2 regions of the Paracoccus sp. MA genome follow, and region 2 is predicted to be linked to the other one. Evidence: riboswitches for the same ligand, from Rfam matches in the RefSeq annotation. Region 2 holds a riboswitch; the other holds the start of a gene.
What was found. Region 2 has a riboswitch for cobalamin ahead of LOS78_RS09520 (CbtB domain-containing protein). Riboswitches for the same ligand answer to the same signal wherever they lie in the genome.
Positions count from the first base shown of each region.

Region 1 (5,482 bases), on a different replicon from region 2:
ATCTCGGACCAGAGGCGGATCATGTTGTGATAATGCGCCGTGAGGCCGGTCACCGCCGGATCGTCGTCGGGCAGCATCGCGCGGATGCGCATGATCGACTGGTCGAGGTCATAGAGCATGTGCCGCCGCCAGTCGTCCTTGACCATCGATTGCGCCCAGAAGAACGATGCCCAACGCGAGCCGCGCGTCACAGCCGTCACCGAATGCAGCGAGGTGGCGGGATAGATCACGGCATGGCCCGCCGGCAGCTTGACGCGATGCTCGCCATAGGTGTCGTGCACGACCAGTTCGCCGCCGTCGTAATCCTCGGGCGGGGTCAGGAAAACCGTGGTCGAGACATCGGTGCGGATGCGCTGGCCGGTGCCGGGGACCATGCGGATCGAGCCGTCCACGTGGGCGCCGAAGGTCATGCCCTCGTCATAGCGGTTGAACATCGGCGGCAGCACATGCAGGGGCAATGCGGCCGAGGAATAGACCGGACTGCGCCCCAGCGCCCGCAGGACGATGCCGCTGAGCTCGCGCGCCACCGGGCTGTCCACCGGCACCTGCAGGTTCTTCTTGACCTTGGCCGCCTGGTCGCCAGCGGTGCTGCGGCCGTCGACCCAGTCGGTGCCCTCCAACACCTGCCGGATATAGGCGACTTCTTCGGGCGTCAGCAGGTCCGGAATGGTGACGAGCATGGGATTCTCCTGCGGTGCATCGAGGCGCAGGATAGAACCGGCGCCCCGGGAAGTTAAGCGTTTCTGTCGGTTATTTTGGCGCCAGCCGCGTCAAGGGCGACCGACAGGCCGCCCCTGCGGGTTGATGCCTCAGAACGCGTGCTTCAGCGTCAGCACGTAGTTCCGCCCCGGCTCGATATTGGCGAATTGCCCGCTATGCGAGTCGGTATAGATCTGGCGGTCGAAGACGTTGTTGACATTGAATTGCAGCGCCGTTTCTTCGGTCAGCTTGTAGGCGGCCATCAGGTCGGTGCGCCAGCTCGACGGCAGCCCGGCATCGGCATCGCCGTTCTGCGAATAGCTGGCCATGCGCTTGCCCGTATAGGTCACGCCGCCGCCCAGCGTCAGTTCCGGACTGTAGTCATAAGTCGTCCACAGCGAGAAGCTGTTGCGCGGGATCTTCACGACCTGCCGGCCGGTGCCGGGGTTCGGATAGGGATCGCCGCCGCCGCGCGGGGTGGTCCAGCCGCCGTCCTTCAGCTTGACGTCCTGATAGACATAGCCGCCCCAGATGCCCCAGCGCTCTGTTATCTGGCCGGCAAAGCCCAGCTCGACGCCCTTGGCGGTGGTCTTGCCGATATTCTCGGTCTCGCCCAGCGAGTTGGTGACGCGGGCATTGTCCTTCTCGGTCCTGAACAGCGCCGCGCTCAGCTGAAGCTGGTCGTTCAGCACCAGCCATTTCGTGCCGATCTCGTAATTCACGCTGTGCTCGGGATCGAGGCTGTCCAGATCGTCCGAGGCATTGCTGCCGCCGGTGCCCGCGCCCTCCCCGGCCGGGTTCGAAGAGCTGCTGACCGAGGCGTAGACCGAGCCGTTCGGCGCCGGCTTGTAGACCACGCCCAGCATTCCGTTCAGGAAGTCGGAATCGTTGCGATGGCTTTCGCGCGGATTCTCGTCGGTGGCGTGGGTGACGCTGTTGACGCTGTAATCGTCCCAGCGCAGGCCCACCGTCGCCTCCCATTGCGGGGTGAACGTGATGGTGTCCAGCGCGTAGATGCCGCGCGACTTGGTGGTGCTGTAGCCCGTATCGCCGCCGCGCTCGATGCTGCCGCCCCAGGGTGCGCCGGCATCCGGATGCTCGTAGGGCGAGGTCGGCATCGGATCGGGGTTGACCACCGTCAGCCGGCGGGTGGTGGCGCGGGAATTGGCGATGTCCACGCCGACCGCAAAGCTGTGCTCGACGCCCCCGGCCTGCACTTCGCCCGAAAGCTGGGCGTTGAACGACACGGTCTCGTTCACCCGGTCCGAAGCCTTGGAGCTGCGCGACACCAGCCCGTCGCTGCCCGAGGTCGGCGAGGTCACGACATAGGTATTGGTGTCGCGCGCCTTGCGCAGCGCCGTGGTCAGCCGCAGGCTGTCCGAGAATGCGTGCTCGAACTTCAGGTAGCCCGAGGCGGATTCCACGTCGCGGAAATCGCGCGCATGCAGGCCATAGAAGGTATCGGGATCGACATCGGCCGGCAGGAACGGGTCGATGCGGGTGCCCGAGCCGCGCCGCCATTCGGCAGGCGTGGTGGCATTCGACATCGGCACGCCATAATCGGGCGTATCCTCGTCCTTGTAGTAATAGAGCCCGGCGGTGATCTTGCTGTCATCGGTCAGCCGATAGCTGAAGCTCGGCGCCACGCCGAACCGCTTGGACTCGACACCGTCGCGCCCGCCCAGATCGTCGGCGCGCTGCCCCATCAGGTTCAGGCGCAGGCCGAGGGCGCCGAATTCGCGGTTCGAATCCAGCGTGCCGCGGACATAGTTGCCGGTTCCGTAGGACAGCGCCACCTCGTCAAAGGCGCCCGGCTGCGGGGTCTTGCTGTTCAGGCTGATGGTGCCGCCGGTCGAACCGGCGCCGGAATAGACGCCGCCCGGCCCCTTGTTGATCTCGATCGATTCCAGGTTGAAGGCCTCGTATTGCGTGCGCGAGGCGTTGCGCATGCCGTCGATCAGCAGGTCCTGGCTGGCCTCGAAGCCGCGGATATAGGGGCGCACGCCCTGCGGCACGCCGCCCTCGCCCGCGCCCAGCGTGACGCCGGGCGTGGTGCGCAGCACGTCGGCGACCGAGGTCTGGCCGCGCTCCTCGATCTCGCGCGCAGTGACGACGGTGACCGAGCGCGGGGTGTCGAGCAGCGGCGCGGTGGCCTTGTCCGAGGTGCTTTCGGTGACCTTGTAGCTTGTCTCGGCCTCGTTGCCCTGCTGGCGGCGGATGACCACCGTGTCCAGGGTGACGGTGTCCTGCGCCTGTGCAGGGCCGGCCACGCCGGCCGAGATGGCCAGCACCGGCAGCAGGCCCAGGGTCGGCAGCAATTGCGCTGCGCCCCCCGTGACCGGCGGTTTCGGATGGGACTTGTTCATGGATTGCTCCCGGCACAAAAGAAATCGCTGCCATCCACGAGGATGGAAGCGACAGGGACGTGCTGGCTCAGCAGAGTGGCTTGCGGTGAAACGAGCCGGGAGGGGGAGCAGTCGCCCCCCTGTCCTGGCCGCGCGTGATCCATGCAAGAGGGTTAATTGTCGCAAATTGTCAAACGACGCTGCGTAAAATCCCGGATCGGCAGGCCCGACTGTTGCAGTGATTCAACAATCCGGATGCTCGCCCGTCGGAAAAGGTGCCGCAACCCTCGGCCGGGATGCCGACGGCACCACCCCGGCGATGTTCGGCGGTCCACCAGATGTTCCGATGGGCGGGCAGTTTCCCACTAGATGTGGATTGACCTGCGTGGCGGAGCGTGGCTAACTGCAGGGGTCATGGTTACCTCCGGGGCGACTCGGGGATCAACAGGGAAGCCGGTGCAAGGCCGGCACTGCCCCCGCAGCTGTAAGCGGAGAGCGACGCTGGAATGCCACTGGGGCCAGCCCCGGGAAGGCCAGCCAAGCCGGGACCCGCGAGTCAGAAGACCTGCCATGGCGCGAAAGGACGAAACCGTGCGGCGGGCGCGGGGCTGAAGCGGTTCCGATGGCGCGGTCATCGGGCGCGGCCCCTGCTTGCCGACAGAAAGAAGGAGCAGAGGCATGACCATCACCGTTTATTCCAAGCCCGCCTGCGTGCAATGCACCGCCACGACCCGGGCGCTCGAGGCGCGCGGCCTGCCCTATCAGCTGGTCGACCTGACCGAGGATGAGGCGGCGATGGAACTGGTCACCTCGCTCGGCTATCGCCAGGCGCCCGTCGTCGTCGCCGGCGAGGCGCATTGGGCGGGTTTCCGGCCCGACATGATCGGCCGGCTGTCCTGAACGCGCGGCCATGGGCGGGCACCGGGGCGAACTGGTCTATTATTCCTCGGGCTCGGGGAACACGGCGCGCTTCATGGCGCGGCTGGGGCTGCCCGCGCTCCGCATCCCGGTCTCGCCGTGCGAGATCCTGCCCGAGCCCGGCCGGCCCTACGTGCTGATCTGCCCGACCTATGCCGATGGCGAGGGGCGGGGCGCGGTGCCGAAACAGGTCATCCGCTTCCTGAACGACCCCGGGCGCCGCGCGCTGCTGCGCGGCGTGATCGGCGCCGGCAACCGCAATTTCGGCGCCACCTTCGCCCTGTCGGCGAGGGTCATTTCTGCTAAATGCGACGTCCCCGTGCTCTATCGATTCGAGCTGGCGGGCGACGACAACGATCTTTCCCGCGTCCGGGCGGGGCTTGAGAAATTCTGGGGGACGGAATGCTTGACAATGGCGTAAAGGCCGAGCTGGACTATCACGCGCTGAACGCGATGCTGAACCTTTACGACGGCGAGGGCCGCATCCGCTTCGAGGCGGATCGCAAGGCCGCGCGGCAATATTTCCTGCAGCATGTCAACCAGAATACCGTGTTCTTCCACAATCTCGACGAGAAGCTGCGCTATCTCGTCGACGAAGGCTATTACGAGCCCGAGGTGCTGGACCAGTATTCGCGCAATTTCCAGCGCGCGATCTGGGATGCTGCCTATGCGCGGAAGTTCCGCTTCCCGACCTTCCTCGGCGCCTTCAAGTATTACACCAGCTATACGCTGAAGACCCGCGACGGCCAGCGTTACCTGGAACGCTACGAGGACCGGGTGGTCATGGTCGCCCTGACGCTGGCGCGCGGCGACGAGGCGCTGGCCATGCGCTTCATGGAGGAGATGCTCTCGGGCCGCTTCCAGCCGGCGACGCCCACGTTCCTCAATGCCGGCAAGAAGTCCCGGGGCGAGCTGATCTCGTGCTTCCTGCTGCGGCTGGAAGACAACATGGAGAGCATCGGCCGCTCGATCAACTCGGCCTTGCAGCTCTCGAAGCGCGGCGGCGGCGTGGCGCTGATGCTGACCAACCTGCGAGAGGCCGGCGCACCGATCAAGGGGATCGAGAACCAGTCCTCGGGCGTCATCCCGGTGATGAAACTGCTGGAGGACAGCTTCAGCTATGCCAACCAGCTGGGCGCGCGGCAGGGCGCGGGCGCGGTCTATCTGAACGCGCATCACCCCGACATCCTGCGCTTTCTGGACACCAAGCGCGAGAATGCCGACGAGAAGATCCGCATCAAGACGCTGTCCCTGGGCGTGGTGATCCCCGACGTGACCTTCGAGCTCGCCAAGCGCAACGAGGACATGTATCTGTTCTCGCCCCATGACGTGGAGCGGGTCTACGGCCTGCCCTTCTCGGAGATTTCCGTCACCGAGAAATATGCCGAGATGGTCGACGACAAGCGCATCAGGAAGAAGAAGATCAATGCCCGCGCCTTCTTCCAGACCCTGGCCGAGATCCAGTTCGAGAGCGGCTATCCCTATATCATGTTCGAGGACACGGTGAACCGCGCCAACCC
Region 1 covers NZ_CP087597.1:810,712-816,193, reverse strand. The annotation lists gene LOS78_RS03980 (Fe2+-dependent dioxygenase) at 1-680, opposite strand, end outside; gene LOS78_RS03975 (TonB-dependent siderophore receptor) at 810-3,065, opposite strand; cobalamin riboswitch at 3,443-3,632, shown strand; gene nrdH (glutaredoxin-like protein NrdH) at 3,723-3,944, shown strand; gene nrdI (class Ib ribonucleoside-diphosphate reductase assembly flavoprotein NrdI) at 3,955-4,383, shown strand; gene nrdE (class 1b ribonucleoside-diphosphate reductase subunit alpha) at 4,365-5,482, shown strand, end outside.
Region 1: another riboswitch for cobalamin. It lies ahead of nrdH (glutaredoxin-like protein NrdH); the one in region 2 lies ahead of LOS78_RS09520 (CbtB domain-containing protein).

Region 2 (5,482 bases):
ACCGCCAAGGACATCACGCTGGCGGTGATCGGCAAGACCGGCACCGCCGGCGGCACCGGCTATGTCATCGAATATTGCGGCGAGGCGATCCGCGACCTGTCGATGGAAGGCCGCATGACCGTCTGCAACATGGCCATCGAGGGCGGCGCCCGCGCCGGCCTGATCGCCCCGGACGAAAAGACCTTCGACTATTGCAAGGGCCGCCCCCATGCCCCGAAAGGCGCCGCCTGGGAGGCCGCGGTCAGCTGGTGGAAGACCCTCTTCAGCGACGAGGGCGCGCATTGGGACAAGGTCGTCACCATCCGCGGCGAGGACATCGCCCCGGTGGTGACCTGGGGCACCTCGCCCGAGGACGTGCTGCCGATCACCGGCACGGTTCCCGCCCCCGAGGATTTCGAGGGCGGCAAGGTCGAGGCCGCGCGCCGCAGCCTCGACTACATGGGCCTGAAGCCGGGCACCCCGCTGAACCAGATCAAGATCGACGCGGTCTTCATCGGTTCCTGCACCAACGGCCGGATCGAGGACCTGCGCGCCGCCGCCGGCATCCTCAAGGGCCACAGGCTGGCGCCGGGCGTGCGCGGCATGGTCGTGCCGGGCTCGGGCCTGGTGCGCATGCAGGCCGAGGAAGAGGGCCTGGACAAGATCTTCATCGACGCCGGCTTCGAATGGCGTCTGGCCGGCTGCTCGATGTGCCTGGGCATGAACCCCGACCAGCTGGCGCCGGGCGAACGCTGCGCCGCGACCTCGAACCGCAATTTCGAGGGACGCATGGGCCGCGGCGGCCGCACGCATCTGATGTCGCCGGTCATGGCGGCGGCGGCGGGCATCAAGGGCCACCTGACCGACGTGCGCGAGCTTCTGGCGGAAACCGTCTGATGCTTCGGGCGGGGCCCCTAGCGGCCCCGCCGCAGAAGCAGCAGGGCGTTGATCGCGATCAGCACCAGCCCGGCATTCTCGAACCAGAAGTTGAACTTGAGGTTCGCGAAATCCATGCTGATGAGCATATCGACATGATGGAAACCCACCGCGCGCACCAGCACGAAACCGCACAGCACGGCCAGCCCCAGCAGGGCAAGGCCGTTGCGGCGCATGTGCCCGCGCAGGGCCTTCGTCGCCCAGATCAGCGCAACCGCCACGCCCAGCACCAGCCCGGCGATAAAGGCCAGCTGCACCAGGTAGCGGCTGTCGTACCAGCCTTGCGCCCGGGCCATGCAGCGTCCGGTGGCAGTCAGCGCCGTCTGCAGGTCAAGCTGCTTGTTCAGCGCCAGGAACGCCATCAGCCCGGCGATCGCCAGCCACAGCCCGCGCGCCGCGCCGGCCGGCCGGCGGCGCAGCACCTTCACCGCCAGGAACAGGCAGACAAGATACGAGAGCACCGTCAGCCAGCCGGTGATCTCGGGATCGCCGATCTGCGGCGTCCAGTCGCGCGCGATGCAGGCGCGCAGGGCGGCGAAACTCGAAAACCCGAAAAACATCAGCAAGACCCGTATAGCCATGGCGCCAGGCGCCGCTCGGGTCTCGGTTAACGGGCGCGCGCGCCCCAAGTCAATTCTGCGAGGATCAAGACATGGACAAGTTCACCACCCTGACCGGCATCGCGGCGCCCATGCCGCTGGTCAATATCGACACCGACATGATCATCCCCAAACAGTTCCTGAAGACGATCCACCGCTCGGGTCTGGGCAAGAACCTGTTCGACGAGATGCGCTACGACGCCGAAGGCAACGAGATCCCGGATTTCGTGCTGAACCAGCCGGCTTACCGCGAGGCGCAGATCATCGTCGCCGGCGACAATTTCGGCTGCGGCTCGTCGCGCGAACATGCGCCCTGGGCGCTGCTGGATTTCGGCATCCGCTGCGTGATCTCCACCAGCTTCGCCGACATCTTCTACAACAACTGCTTCAAGAACGGCATCCTGCCCATCGTCATGCCGCCCGAGGTGGTGGAGGTGCTGATGGAGGACGCGAAGAAAGGCGCCAATGCCCGCATGACCGTGGACCTGGAAAACCTGACCGTGACCACCTCGGACGGGCAGAGCTTCCCCTTCGAGCTGGACCCGTTCCGCCGCCATTGCCTGCTGAACGGGCTGGACGATATCGGCCTGACCATGGAAAAGGCCGGCGCCATCGACACCTTCGAGGCGCAGATGGCCCAGAGCCGGCCTTGGGTGTAAGGGCGCTTGCCGGGGCGGTCCTGCTGGCCGTCCTTGGCCTCGCCGCCCATGCCGAGCCCTTGCGGATCGCCACCTACAGCCCCGACCTGTCGCGCGACGGGCCGGGGCTTTTGTTGCGCGACCTCGGCCGCGAGGATGCGCAGGTCGCAGCGGTCGTCGCCGTGCTGGCCGAGACCCGGCCCGACATCCTGCTGCTGACCGATTTCGACTGGGATCTGGACGGCCGGGCGCTGGACGCCTTTGCCGCAAGGCTGGCCCGGGTCGGGCTGGACTATCCGCACCGTTTCGCGGCGCGGCCGAATTCCGGCATGGCGACCGGGCTGGACCTGAACGCCGACGGGCGGCTGGGCACGGCGGACGACGCGCAGGGCTATGGCAGATTCTCGGGCCAGGGCGGCATGGCGATCCTGTCGCGCCATCCCATCGGGCCGGTGACGGATTACACCGGCGTCCTGTGGCGCGACCTGCCCGGCCACCTGATGCCGCCGCTGCCCGAGAAGGTGGCGGCGATCCGCCGGCTGTCCTCGACCGCGCATTGGGACGCGGTGGTGACGGTAGCGGGCAACCCGCTGCACCTGCTCGCCATGTCCGCGACGCCGCCGGTCTTCGATGGGCCCGAGGACCTGAACGGCCGGCGCAACCATGACGAGCTGGCCTTCTGGCTGCACCACCTGCCGGGCGGCCCTTTCGTGCTGGCCGGCAACCTGAACCTCGACCCCATGGACAGCGAGGGCCGGCCCGAGGCGCTGGCCCGGATCATGGCGCATGTCACCGACCCCCGGCCCCGCAGCGCCGGCGGGGCGGCAGCAAAGGGCGGCGTGAACGACCGCCACAAGGGCGATCCGGCGCTGGATACCGGCGACTGGCCCGACGACAAGCCGCCCGGCAACCTGCGCGTCGATTACGTCCTGCCGGCCAAGGGCCTCACGGTGCTGGACGCGGGCGTGTTCTGGCCGGCCGAGGGCCCGCTGGCCGAGGCCGCCCTGGCCGCTTCCGCGCACCGGCTGGTCTGGGTCGATCTGGACTGGCCGCCGGCCCCGTGATCCGGACAAGCCCGCCTGCCTCGATCCCCGCGCGATCCCTCGGGCATCTTCTTCGTTCTCCAAATACCCATGCGACAGCGCCGCCCGCCGGCCCGCCGCCCGGTCCTCGATTCCGCTTGCCGCCGCGGCGGCGTCGCAGGTAACATATGCGTGTATCGGTGCCCCTTTCCGGGGCCAAAAGGGAATGCGGTGCGGCCCGGGGCATCCGGGGCCAAATCCGCAGCCGCCCCCGCGACTGTAAGCGGAGAGCGGACGCCCATCATGCCACTGGCCAACCGGCCGGGAAGGCGGGCGTCTGCCGTGACCCGCAAGCCAGGAGACCTGCCGATGCGCAAAACCGCAACGTCGTCGGGTTGGACGACATAAGGAAAGGGTCGCGGATGACCGCAAAACCCATGACCGCCGCGGGGGCCAGCCGCGCCTCGGTGCTGTTTCCCGCCATCGCCGCCTTCGCCATCGGCTTCGGGCTGATCTTCATGTCCGGGCTGGTGCAGGCCGAAACCCTGCATGACGCTGCCCATGACGTGCGTCACGCCACCGGCTTCCCCTGCCACTGACATGTTCTCGCGCATTCTGACCAGCGGATTGATCGCTGGCGCTGCAACGGGGCTGATTGCCGCCCTGTTGCAGCTTTGGTTCGTGCAGCCGGTGCTGCTGCATGCCGAGCTTTACGAATCCGGGCAGCTGGCGCATTTCGGCGCCGAATCCGTCAGCGCGCATCAGGATCTCGGCCCCTTCGAATGGACCCGCAACATGCTTTCGGTGCTGTTCACCATGCTGGTCTATGCCGGCTACGGGCTGATGCTGGTGGCGCTGATGGCGGTTGCCGAATCGCAGGGCAATGCGGTCACGGCGCGGCAGGGGCTGCTTTGGGGTCTTGCCGGCTACCTGACCATGCAGCTCGCCCCCGCCTTCGGCCTTGCCCCCGAGGTGCCGGGCGTCGCCGCCGCCGATGTGCAGATCCGCGCCATCTGGTGGCTGGGCACGGCGCTGGCCACCGGGCTTGCGCTGTGGCTGATCGCCTTTGGCAGGGGCTGGGCGGCCTGGGGCGTGGCAATCGTGCTGATCCTCGCGCCGCATCTGATCGGCGCGCCGCAGCCCGACAGCTATGCCGGCCCGGTCCCGCCCGAGCTTTCGGCCGAATTCGCCGGCCGCGCGCTGGGGGCCGGCGCCCTGGCCTGGGCGGTGCTCGGCCTGCTGGCCGGCTGGTTCTGGCAGCGCGAGGGGCAGCGCGCGCCCCTTCCGCAAGCCGCCTGATCCGGCCGCAGCCTTCCGGCCGGGCGCGCAGCCGTGCCCGGCCCTTTCCATGAACCGGGGGGACAGACATGGATCGCTCGATCCCGATGCTGCTGATCGGCCTGATCTTCGGCGGCGGCATGGGCTTCGTCATCGCCGCCGCCAACGGCATCACGCTGGACGGCCACGACCACGGCGCGCATGGCCATGGCGCGCAGGCCGCGGCGCATGACCACGGCGCGCCCATCGACCTGCCCGCCGGCAGCGCCACCGCCTCGGCCCGGCTGGAGCCCGACAGCGTCGCGGGCTGGAACCTGTTCCTGCAAAGTCCCGGCTTCTGCTTCGCCCCCGAACATGCCGGGCTGGCCGACCGGCCCGGCGAGGGGCACGCGCATCTTTACCTGAACGGCCGCAAGATCGCCCGGCTCTACGGCCCGGCCCATCACCTCGACGCGCTCGCGCCCGGCGACCGGCTGCGGGTCGAGCTGAACGCGAACGACCACCGGCCGCTGACGGTTGCCGGCCAGCCGCTCGCCGTCGAGTTGACCGTGCCCGACCGGCCGGTCGCCATCCGCGCCGGGGCCGCGGGCCTGCCCGACAGCGCCATCTGCGCGGCGTCCTGATGGAGTTCGGCCCCAAGGACAGCGCCGCACTGGAGCGCATCCTGCGCTGGCGCCGCGACGTGCGGCATTTCCGCGACGACCCGATCCCCGAGCCGCTGCTGGACGAGTTGCGCGCGGCGATGGAACTGGCGCCCTCGGTCGGCAATGCCCGGCCCTGGCGGGTGATCCGGGTCGAAAGCCCGGCGCTGCGCGCCGAGATCCGCGCCGATTTCCTGCGCTGCAATGCCGAGGCCGCCAACCGCTATCAGGGCCGGCAGCGGCAGGAATACGATGCGCTGAAGCTGGCCGGCCTGGACCGCGCGCCCGTCTGGCTGGCCGTCTTCACCCGGATCGACCCGGCCGAGGGCCATGGCCTCGGCCGCGCCACCATGCCGCAAACCCTGCGGCAATCGACGGCCATGGCGATC
Region 2 covers NZ_CP087598.1:486,829-492,310, reverse strand. The annotation lists gene leuC (3-isopropylmalate dehydratase large subunit) at 1-876, shown strand, start outside; gene LOS78_RS09535 (hypothetical protein) at 894-1,475, opposite strand; gene leuD (3-isopropylmalate dehydratase small subunit) at 1,568-2,173, shown strand; gene LOS78_RS09525 (endonuclease/exonuclease/phosphatase family protein) at 2,164-3,216, shown strand; cobalamin riboswitch at 3,356-3,560, shown strand; gene LOS78_RS09520 (CbtB domain-containing protein) at 3,597-3,773, shown strand; gene LOS78_RS09515 (CbtA family protein) at 3,775-4,473, shown strand; gene LOS78_RS09510 (hypothetical protein) at 4,542-5,075, shown strand; gene bluB (5,6-dimethylbenzimidazole synthase) at 5,075-5,482, shown strand, end outside.